2 regions of the Gracilibacillus sp. JCM 18966 genome follow, and region 2 is predicted to be linked to the other one. Evidence: predicted binding sites of a transcription regulator. Region 2 holds the regulator's gene; the other holds the start of a gene.
What was found. The regulator Rex, encoded in region 2, represses fermentation and respiration genes when NADH is low (regulators of the CRP and FNR family bind a similar motif). The targets are predictions, from matches to a motif close to TTGTGAAATATTTCACAA.

Region 1: a site for Rex is predicted at 3,092-3,109, ahead of ACZ5N5_RS06725 (L-lactate dehydrogenase). Genes of this name have one in related genera too.

The regions. Positions count from the first base shown of each region.
Region 1 is NZ_AP043883.1:1,386,426-1,392,371, forward strand. Features, by position in the region: gene ACZ5N5_RS06700 (hypothetical protein) at 1-140, opposite strand, end outside; gene ACZ5N5_RS06705 (MarR family winged helix-turn-helix transcriptional regulator) at 293-751, shown strand; gene ACZ5N5_RS06710 (Rrf2 family transcriptional regulator) at 875-1,291, shown strand; gene ACZ5N5_RS06715 (NAD(P)/FAD-dependent oxidoreductase) at 1,438-2,337, shown strand; gene ACZ5N5_RS06720 (class I SAM-dependent methyltransferase) at 2,358-2,921, shown strand; gene ACZ5N5_RS06725 (L-lactate dehydrogenase) at 3,199-4,143, shown strand; gene ACZ5N5_RS06730 (MFS transporter) at 4,167-5,393, shown strand; gene ACZ5N5_RS06735 (pectinesterase family protein) at 5,697-5,946, shown strand, end outside.
Region 2 is NZ_AP043883.1:1,869,826-1,875,771, forward strand. Features, by position in the region: gene ACZ5N5_RS09010 (LCP family protein) at 36-1,076, opposite strand; gene ACZ5N5_RS09015 (ABC-F family ATP-binding cassette domain-containing protein) at 1,196-3,127, opposite strand; gene ACZ5N5_RS09020 (redox-sensing transcriptional repressor Rex) at 3,284-3,928, shown strand; gene ACZ5N5_RS09025 (DUF4305 domain-containing protein) at 3,952-4,152, opposite strand; gene ACZ5N5_RS09030 (CPBP family intramembrane glutamic endopeptidase) at 4,157-4,861, opposite strand; gene groES (co-chaperone GroES) at 5,292-5,576, shown strand; gene groL (chaperonin GroEL) at 5,640-5,946, shown strand, end outside.

The DNA of each region.
Region 1 (5,946 bases), 480 kb from region 2:
TTCCACATTTGATAAGTGCGGAATAATGCCGGTATGAGGGAGAGCGATAGTAGGGATAAATGACTGTAGAAGAATTGGAGAGATAATAAAAATGTTTTCAGCCCAGTTTTTCCATAGCGCCAAATCGTCGAAAGCTCCATCGAACCACTCCTTTTTATTTGTTAAGACTTTGCATAATTGATATCTTTCTATTTAATCGTATATAATCTTATTTAGACTAGATTGCCAAATATCTCTAAAATAAAGCATCTCTAATTTAGAGATAATTAAATCATAATGGGGAGTAGGTAAAATGTCAACAGTAAATCATCATTCGGAACAACAGGATTCTATGCATTTAGGAAAAGAGTTCAGTTTGGCTTTAATTATGTTTCACCAAACTGCAGCAGAAAAAGTCGGCTTAAATTTAACAGACTATAAAGTTTTAGGTTTAATACCATCAGAAGGAATGACTGCCGGTGAGATAGCTTCGAAAACTGGCTTATCAACAGGAATGGTAACAACCGTTGTCGACCGACTTGCAAGGAAAGGTTTTGTGTTTAGAGAAAGGCCTACAGAGGATCGAAGAAAAGTTATCATTAAAGCAAATGTCAAAAAAGTAGGTTCAGAATTAGGAGCGGTTTTTCAATCATTTGGACAGGAAATGGGGAAAGTGGTTGCTAATTACAGCCCGGAAGAGATAAAAGTGATTAATGATTATATCGAGAAAAGTATGGCAGTTTTTAAACAAGAGATAGAGAAGATGAAGTAAAAATTAGTGTGGTTGTTTATGCAATGGTAAGATAAACAAATTGTTTGCCTTTTATTTGATGGTTCTTTATAATCTATTACAGACATTAAAGGTCTATAATAGATTTTTGTAGGAGAATGCGTGATGAAATATTCAAGAGCAACAAATTATGCGTTACACACCATGGTATATTTGACGTTAACCGAGAAGAGGGAGTCCGTTGGAGTAGAGCAATTGGCTAAAATCCAAAACCTTTCCCCAACCTACCTCTCTAAGATATTAACGAAGCTTGTCAAAGCAGGTCTGATTGAATCAACCCCAGGTGTTAAGGGAGGATACCGTATTGTAAGAAACTATCAGGAAATTTCCTTCCTTGATGTGATCTATGCGATAGAAGGGAAAACCACCTTATTTAGCTGTTCATTGGATCATGAGGAGCAAAGAAATGAAGATTGCCTCATTGAACGGGAAATGATTAATGCAGAGAAAAAGATGAAAGATCAATTAGACAAGACGTATATTATCGATATTGCGAAAAAAATGGAAGAGACAAGCAAATAAAAAAAGTGATGCATCATCACTATCCCCTTATCAATACGCTAACCATTAGTGGGGAGAATGCAACACTCCACTGATGGCAATCTCCCTTTAATCCAATTATAGATATTAAGAGTCTTTAATGTATTTTATTTAAGGAGGTAATAGAAATGCTGTATGATTGTATCATTATTGGTGGTGGCCCAGCTGGTTTAAATGCTGCGTTAGTTTTAGGAAGAGCAAGAAAGAAGGTTATCTTATTTGATGAGGACAAGCCTAGAAATGCTGTCACAAATGAATCTCATGGTTTTATAACAAGAGATGGAATCAAGCCTTCAGAATTTAAACAATTGGCAGTACAGGATTTAAAGAAATACCCCAACATATCTATTCATAAAGAGCGAGTGAAGGATATGAAGAAGGAGGGTCTGTCTTTTCAAATTCAAACAGATAACGGGCAATACTTTTACGCAAGAAAGGTAATTTTGTCGACAGGACTTAGAGATGGCATGCCAAATATAGAAGGTATTCACCATTTTTATGGAAAGAGCGTCTTCACCTGTCCATTTTGTGATGGTTGGGAATTAAGAGATCGCCCATTAGTAGTCATTTCAGAAGACGAACGAATCTTTCATTATACGAAAATGATCTTCAATTGGAGTAAGGATTTGGTTGTTTGTACAAACGGGAAAAATCACTTTACTGATGAACAAAGACAATTATTAGCAAAAAATGAGATAAAAGTGATAGAGGATGGAATTAAGAGTTTACAAGGAAAAAATGGACAGCTGCAAAGGGTTATCTTTCAAAATGGGCAGGAAATCGAAAGAGAAGGGGGCTTTGTTGCAACAAGGCTCGAGCAAGCATCAACATTAGGACAGACGATAGGTTGTGAGATCAATGAGATGGGTGGCATCCAAACAGATAAGGTCGGGCGCACGAACATAGAAGGAGTCTATGCATGTGGTGACCTATCTTTACAAGCGCCTCCTCAACTAATTACTGCTGCTGCTCAGGGCAGTATAGCGGCAAGTACGATAGTGGGAGACCTTGTAAATGAGGACTTTTAAAGAAAAGGGAGGAAGACAGGATGGAAGGAAAAAAGCATTTTATGAAAAAGGTTGAATTTCTCGAAAATCCGGAAAAAAGAGGAGATATATTGCCAGAAGAGCTTTTAGATATGCTTCCTATTCAACAAACTGATACTTTTTTAGACCTCGGTGCAGGGACAGGATATTTGACAATTCCAGCAGCCAAGAGGGTAAAAGGGTCTGTGTTTGCACTGGATATAGATGACCAAATGCTAGCATTGATCCATTCCAAAGCAAAAAAAGAGCATCTCACCAACATTCAAACAATTAATAGCCGAATCGAAGATATTTCATTACCAAGCCATTCTATTGATTTCTCGATAGCTTCTTTAGTTCTTCATGAAATTGAGCCATTATCTGAATCACTTCAGCAAATTAAGCGAGTGCTTAAATCAGGTGGATATTTTGTCTGTGTAGAATTCGAAAAAAAGGATAGCCCTGCTCCTCATCATCCGAGAATTTCCTCCATCATGATGGAAGAAAAAATACGAAATACTGGACTCGAAGTGATAGAAAGATATCCGAAAGAAGAAATCTACATTATCGTTGCGCAAAAGCCTTAACATGAAAGAGAGGGTAGAGCTATCCTCTCTTTATTATTTATTGTGAATATAATCACAATAAATAATAATTATATTCCTGCTATTACATCACTTAAAACACGATAAATGTAAGTGTTTACTAATAAAATGCTTATAATCAAAAAACAAAGTTCACAAATTTCTCACAATTATTGTGAAATGTTTCACAAATAACATGTTATACTAATGTTGTAGAAAATAATTCGTTTTTGGCCATTATGATCATGATAGAAGATTTGACTGAAGGGAGAAATTCATTATGTTTAACGAAAAAATCAATCGTGTCGTCTTAATTGGTGCTGGAGCAGTAGGCTGTAGCTATGCTTATTCAATGATTAATCAAGGGGTAGCGGAGGAGTTAGTTCTTATTGATGTTAATGAAGCAAAAGCAGAAGGGGAAGTAAGAGATCTCAATCATGGCATGGCCTTCTCTCCTTCTCCATTAAAGGTTTGGAATGGGAGCTATAAGGATTGCAAGGATGCCGATCTCGTTGTGATCACGGCAGGCTTAGCCCAAAAGCCAGGGGAAACTCGCCTGCAACTAGTCGAAAAAAACACGAGGATTTTTAAGGAAATCGTCCAAAATGTCATGGGAAATGGATTTGATGGGATCTTTCTAGTCGCCACAAATCCTGTGGATATTTTAACTTACGTCACGTGGAAGGAATCTGGACTTCCTAAAAAGCGGGTCATCGGATCTGGAACCGTACTAGATTCTGCTCGTCTTCGCTTCAGTCTTGGAGAGTATTTCAATGTTGATACGAGAAATGTTCATGCCTATATTATTGGTGAACATGGAGATACAGAATTACCAGTATGGAGCAGTGCCATGATAGGTGCTGAAAGATTAGAAACAATGATTGCAAAGAGAGAGGAAAATCAAGCTTGCTTAGACGAAATCTTTACGAATGTACGTGATGCGGCATATCACATTATTGAACGAAAAGGAGCCACGAACTACGGGATCGGGATGTCCCTTATGCGCATCACCAAAGCGATTTTGCACAATGAGAATTCTATCTTAACTGTATCTGCTTATCTAGACGGAGAATACGGTCAAAAGGATGTATATATAGGTGTCCCTGCTGTTATTAATCGAAGTGGGATTCGAGAAGTGATGGAGATTGAGCTAAGCGATAAGGAAAGAGAACAATTGGAGCACTCTACAGCTGTATTAAAGGAGACCATCGCACCACTAGAATAGTAAAAAGTTAGAAGGGTGAAGAAATGAAAATGAAGAAAAATGCCCGAAATGGTTATTTTATGATGGCTGTATTATGGCTAGCCTATGTGACATTTGCAATGAATTGGGTAGCGGGGTCTTCTTTAACCCCGCAAATTACCCAAACTTTTTTTAATGGCCCAGTTGATCCGCTGATAGCTGAGTTAGTCAATTATTCCATCACAACCGCTCGTGTTTTTGCCAATATATTAGCAGCTGTCGTCTTAATGAAATTAGGTCCAAAAAAAGCTGCAGGCATAGCGATTGCTTTGTTGACGATGGGGCTTGTTGCTATTTATTTGCCAAACTATTGGGCTTATACCATTGCTAGAATGATAATGGCTGTAGGTGGATCCATGGTTATCATTTATATGAATCCAGTAGTAGCACACTATATTACTAACCCAAAAACAAAGCTCCGTATCAATGCAGCAAATACGGTTGCTTATAATGCGGGTGCCTTTATCGTGGCGATGTTATTTACCCTATTTTCCAATCAAATGATTGCGAATTGGCGCCTTACACTTACCTTTTTTGCCTCACTAACACTCGTATTTTTTATTGGTTGGCTAATCAAGGCAGAAAACTTTGAAACAAAAGAGGCATTCCAAGGCGACAGCTATGGATATAAAGATGCACTGAAGGATAGTTTTATTTGGCGTTATGGCTTAGCCTTTGCTGCGTTTTTAACCTTATATGTTTCCTCTCTTGTAAGCTTTAAAACGATTTTTGATCAATATACATTATTAAATGGCTCTCTTACGAACCTATTAATCTCTGGTTTTGGAATAATGGGGACATTTGCTGGAATCCGAATTGGAAATAAAGATATCGAGAGAAAACCGGTGCTTGCTATTTGTGGAGTTGTCATGGTTGGTGCATTCGGCTTGGCATTAATGCTAGCGAATAGTGTACCAATACTAGCCTATATCTTAATTGCTGGATCCGGGTTTGCGATGTATATTCAGTATCCAATTTTTTTAAACCTTCCCCATGAATTAGCGGGAATGACGCCACAAAAATTAACGATTATGTTCGGTCTGTTTTGGGCATTGGCCTATGCAGGACAGACAATTGCTACGATTATTTGGAGCTTTCTTTTAGGCAATGCGGGCTACGCACCTGCTATGATTTTCTTTATCGCGGTAGCTAGTCTTTATATTGTGTTAGTGGCTACCTTCCCAGAAACGAAGAAAAAGGTAGAGGTACTAGCCGTGGAAAAAGCAGTGTAGTGCCAAGGATGATGGGTGCCCACCCTATTTCGCGCTGAGCACCCAATTTACCGTCTTGAACTCACATTTCATTTTGTGAGCTTACATAATATTGGGCTGAGCTCACCATTTAATAACAGGACCGCACAATATAAGAATAGGATATCACAATAATGTTACCACCACATATCCCTCTCACCTGTCTAATAAAAATGTAATCGTTATCACTGTAATAGCCTAAAAAATGTAATGTTCCCCTTGTTAAAATGAGGATTAGGAGGTGGCATATTAACCTAAAGCCCCCCTAGAAATGGAGGAATATAGATGAAAAAAATTTGGTTATGTCTTTTGGTTTTTGTATTAGTACTATCCTCTATACCATTTACAGCATGGGCAACCCCATCACAAGACCCACCTTTTATCGATGATCACTTTGAAGACCTAGATTTGAATAAAGTACCAGAGGATTATCAGATTGGACCAGACCCACAAAATGATATAAATAAAGTGATGGTTGCGGAGGTGCCGCCAACATCAATCGGCAATGATTCCGAGAAGGCAATGAAGCTACATG
Region 2 (5,946 bases):
ATACAGCGAGTCCAAAAAATGACTCGCTGTACCGCTTATTCTGTTTGATTGATGGTGTCTGATGGTAATCCTAAAGCTTGTTTTAATTGCTGAGACACATTATATAATCCGTTTTCTGTTGGTACGAAATAGGAGATACCACCTAACATTTGATTCGATCCTTCAATTTCAAATGTTTCAATACTTGATGCATTCATTGATGAATAGGCTCTTTGTAAATGATAAATTTCAGTCGGGCTTAAGCTTGTCGTAACATTCTTACCTAGAATATCCGTAATTTCTCCGACTTTAAATAATGTACCAGCTGAAATAGCTTGATCAATCGATGCTTGGATAAATTGACGCTGTCTTTCTTCACGTGAATAAATAGCATTGACTTCACGTTTTCTCATTCGTACAAACGCTAACGCTTCCTCACCATTTAATTTTGCTGGACCTTGTTCAAAGTATATTCGTTCCCCCCCAGCATAAATATTTTTCTCATAGAATGGTTCTTTAATATCAACAGTAACTCCACCAAGTGCATCGACAATGTCTCGGAATCCATCGAAGTTAACCGTGACATATTCATCTATTGGTATATCGAGTAATTGTTCGACTTTTTCTACGGTTAGCTTATTCGGACCATAGTCAGTTATTGATCCATAGGTATAGGCTGCATTGATTTTGTGGGAGCCAGCATATTGCCCCGCTTCCTCCGCTGTAAATTCTACCTGTGAATCCCGTGGCACAGTAGTCATGGTCATTTGATCTGTGTCCGGGTTCAGTGTGACGACAATTTGTGTATCGGCACGACCGTTTTTTCCATCTGTTTCATAATCCTCTACCCCAATTAGTAAAATCGAGAAAGGGTCATCTCCAATGGTGACCGCTTCGTCTCTTAGCTCTGATTTCCCGTCTGGCCGATCTAATTCAACGTGTGAATCCTTGGCTGCATCAAAAATTTGGGTAAAAAAGTAGATAGCATAGGCGATAATGGCAATAAGCATCAATAATAAAATCCAAATAATTCGTTTCTTCCACTTTTTCGGCTTCTGTTTTTGTTTTCTTCTTCGTTCTGATCTAAGTTCACTCAATATTATCCATACCTCACTTATTGTCTATTATTCTAACTTTTTGTAGTATTTTGTTGAAAAGTTTCCACCTCTATATTAGACGATTAAAATGATAAAAAGTTTCACATTTTTAATAGGATTCATTCGTCCATGTGTAAGGATTCCCACTCTTCCATATGTTTTTCCATTTGTTTTTTTAATTCCTCACTTTCCGTTGTAAGCTGCAATGACTTCTCGTGATCCTGGTACACTTCTGGAAGACATAATTGTGCTTCAAGAGCTGCAAGAGCGGTTTCTAGTTCTTCCATTTCCGCTTCAATTTCCCTTATTCTTCTTTCTTTTTTCCGTTGTTCTCTTTTTAATTCTTTTTCTTTTTTAAAATCCGATTTCGTGCTTGGCTTCGTGTCTATTTCTTTGGATTGCTCCCTTTTCAGTTCTTCCAGCTCTTTTTCCTCTTGTTTTTTCTCTACATAATAATCATAATCACCTAAATATACCGTCGTGTGCTGTGGTTGCATTTCTAGTACCTGTGTCGCCAGCTTATTAATAAAGTAGCGATCATGGGAAACGAACAATATCGTGCCAGGATAATCGATAAGGGCAGATTCCAATATTTCTTTACTATCTAAGTCTAAATGGTTGGTCGGCTCGTCTAAAATTAATAAATTGGCCTTTTCCATCATTAATTTAGCAAGCGCGAGCCGAGCCTTTTCCCCACCACTAAGAGCTGATACTGGCCGTAGTACATCATCTCCACTAAAAAGAAAGTTTCCTAGAATGGTTCGTATATCCTTTTCGTTCATAAGCGGATAATCATCCCAAAGTTCACTTAGGACATTCTTTTCATGATGCAGTTGTGTCTGTTCCTGATCATAGTAGCCAATTTTCACATTAGCACCTAGTTGTATGGTACCCTTATCAGGATCTAGTTCGCCGATTATATTTTTTAATAATGTAGATTTTCCGACACCATTTGGGCCAACAAGGGCCATGCTCTCACCACGGGTTAGCTCAAGATTAAGATTTTCAAAAGTAAAAGGCTCAGCATTGTTATAACGGAATGCTAGGTCATTTACCTTGAGGACATCATTACCGCTCCTACGCTCCACGTTGAAACTAAATTTGGCAGAGCCCTCATCACCAAGTGGCTTGTCCATTAATTCCATTTTTTCTAACTGTTTGCGTCTGCTTTGTGCTCTTTTCGTCGTGGAGGCTCTCACAATATTTTTCTGTATAAAATCTTCCATTCGCTTTATTTCGGTTTGTTGTTTTTCGTAAAGCTTCCTATCACGTTCATAATTGGCTGCTTTTTGCTTTAAATATTTACTGTAATTACCGTGATACTTCTTCGATTCATGACGCGAAATTTCATAGACAATTTGAACCGTTTTATCAAGGAAGTATCGGTCATGGGATACGATCACAACGGCACCTTGATAGCTGTTTAGATAGCTTTCAAGCCATGTTAAGGTTTGAATATCTAGATGATTGGTTGGCTCATCTAGTATTAGTACATTAGGTTTTGTTAGAAGAAGCTTTCCAAGGGCGAGTCTCGTCTTCTGACCACCACTTAATGTGGCAATCGATGTGTCCCACATGGATTCAGGAAAATCTAGACCGTTTAGAACGGCTTTGATTTCAGGCTCATATTCATAGCCACCAGCTTGCTTAAATGCTTCTTGTTTGCGGTCATAGCTTACTAGTAGTTGTTGATATTTTTCTGTATCTGCTAATAGATCAGAATCTCCCATTTGCTGTTCCATGCTTCTCAGTTCCTTTTCTTCCTTTAACAAATGGGAAAAGATCTTTAACATTTCATCCCAGATCGTTTCTGTAGAATCAAGTCCCGTATGTTGGGCAAGATATCCTAAGGTAACATCCTTTGGTTTATGGATCTCTCCTTCATCATAGCTAAGGTTACCTGCAATTATATTTAATAAGGTAGATTTTCCCGCACCATTTCGACCAACAATGGCAATCCGGTCATTTTGTTTAATTTCTAGTTTTATATTAGATAAGATCAGCTCAGCACCAAATCGTTTGGTTAAATTGTTCACCTGTAAATAAATCATCATCGTTCACCTCAATGATGTAAGTGTATCTAAAAGGCGAACGAACTGCAAGTAAGGGAAGTAGATAGACAAGTGAACAATTTCACGACTTTTTTCTTTTTTTCTGTTAGAATAAAGAGAGAATAATATTTAATGAAGAAATAAGGGGAATAAAGGATGCCTAATCAACATAAAATTCCACAAGCTACAGCGAAGCGATTACCTTTATATTATCGTTTTTTGAATAATTTACATATCCAAGGAAAAGACCGTGTCTCATCAAAGGAACTTAGTCTTGCAATGAAGGTCGACTCTGCTACCATTCGCAGAGATTTTTCGTATTTTGGTGCATTAGGAAAAAAAGGATATGGCTACAATGTCGACTACTTACTCGGCTTTTTCCGTAAAACCTTAGACCAGGATGAGAATACGCCTGTTGTCCTGATTGGTGTCGGGAATTTAGGAACCGCTTTTTTAAATTATAATTTTACCAAAAACAATAATACGAAGATAGAAGTGGCATTTGATGCGGATCCAATCAAGGTAGGAACAGAGATTCGAAATGTCAATGTTCATCATATAGATGAATTAGAAGAAAAAATGGGAGATATTCAGGTAGCTATTCTTACCGTACCAGTTTCTGAAGCGCAGTCTATGGCAGATCGGCTGGTGAAAGCAGGAATAAAAGGTATCTTAAACTTTACCCCTGCAAGGATTACCGTTCCAGATAATGTTCGCGTCCACCATATTGACCTATCAGTAGAGCTGCAGTCACTCGTTTATTTTATGAAGCATTATCCATTAGAAATAGAAGAAAAATAAGAAGTGCTGATGAGAGGCACTTCTTATTTTTTCTTCGCCTTTTTAATTTTAAAATGTAAGCTTACTAGTCGTATTGCAACAACGAAATCAATGGTAGCAAAAAACGCTAATGCAAGTGTAATGAAATTAAATACCGTATCATCGGCAGATTTTATGCCAATATAGATAAATAATGAGCCCAAAATGAAATAGATGATGGCAGAGCCCAATGGTGAAAATCTCATGTTTTTAAAAGCCCCCAACTAAGATGAACTGTACCTGTTCTAGCATTTGTTCCATTTCTTCTGGATCAAGTGATAATTGCCCAATGACTGCAAATGTGTTCATCGCCATATGTGCAAGAATAGGTACGAGAATTCTTTTGGTTTCGACATAGATAAAGGCAAGCACAAATGCAACTGCTATATAGGTTAAGAGATGACTGAAATCGTTATGCAAGACAGCAAATAAAACCCCTGAAATAATTCCGGCAAAGAAGAAGTTCATTTTTTTATATAGGGAACCAAAAATCGCTTTACGGAATACGAGCTCCTCCAGGATTGGACCTAAAATAGAAATAAGAATAATAAATATTGGTGCTTGTCTCGCTACTTGCATCAATTGCATCGTATTTTCAGAACCAACTGGTGCACCAAATACAAAACGTTCAATGACGGTGGATGCTACCTGAGCAATTAATACTAAGAAGAAACCGAGTATTGTCCATAATACAATTTGTCCAATTCTTTTATCCCGTGATTGAAAGAAAGAATTTATTTCATCTCGTAGTAAATAGCAAGAGATAATCAAAGCAAGAACGAAGCTACCGATATTCCATCCAACCATTAATGTTAATGGATCTACGTTTGTGTACAACCGAAATGGTATAACAAGAAAAGCTGACAATTGTACCGCAACATAGGTAAGAATTATATAAATATACTTGGCAGGCAAATTCAAACGACTCCTTTTTATTTTTTTCTTACATGATACGTATTTTAACATAATTTTAGAATAAAATTGAAATAGTTCGTCTAAAGTTATTTTAAAATAAATGTGTTGTTCTTAAAATAATAGATGGTGTCCCTCTGTTTACTTCACGAAGCTCAAAACCCCTTTTATTGAAACCACACTCTATTAGGGTTCCTACAATAATAAAAACTCATACTAATGACGGCTGTTTGGAAATGCCGTAAAATTGCAAAGAGATCGATAGCATTCCCATTAACAAGAGATATTAAAAAATTTTTAAAAAAATTTATACTTTGTACTTGCAAAAAAAAATAGATTTCATTATTATAATAATTGTGTTAGCACTCAGGGTGATCGAGTGCTAAAATGATAAAAATCTAAATAAAGTCAATTTCAAGGAGGTTTTTAAACGATGCTAAAACCATTAGGTGATCGTGTCATTATTGAGCTTGTAGAGCAAGAAGAAAAAACAGCGAGTGGGATTGTTCTTCCAGATTCTGCGAAAGAAAAACCACAAGAAGGTAAGGTAGTAGCTGTTGGTTCTGGTCGTGTAACGGAAAATGGTGAGAAAGTGGCGCTTGAAGTTGAAGAAGGAAACAACATTATTTTCTCAAAATTTGCCGGTACAGAAGTGAAGTATGAAGGTAAAGAATACTTAATTCTTCGTGAAAGTGATATTTTAGCGATTATCGGCTAAGTATGTAGCGAAGTACGTTTGGATAAATATCATATCATTTAAATATTCAGGGAGGTATTTTTCATGGCTAAAGAAATTAAATTTAGTGAAGATGCACGTCGCGCAATGCTACGTGGGGTAGATACACTTGCGAATGCAGTTAAAGTAACATTAGGACCAAAAGGTCGTAACGTTGTATTAGATAAGAAGTATGGTTCTCCACTTATTACAAACGATGGGGTAACTATTGCTAAAGAAATCGAATTAGAAGATAAATTCGAAAACATGGGTGCTCAATTAGTATCAGAGGTAGCATCTCAAACAAATGATGTTGCAGGTGATGGTACAACAACTGCTACAGTACTCGCTCAAGCAATGATCCAGGAAGGCT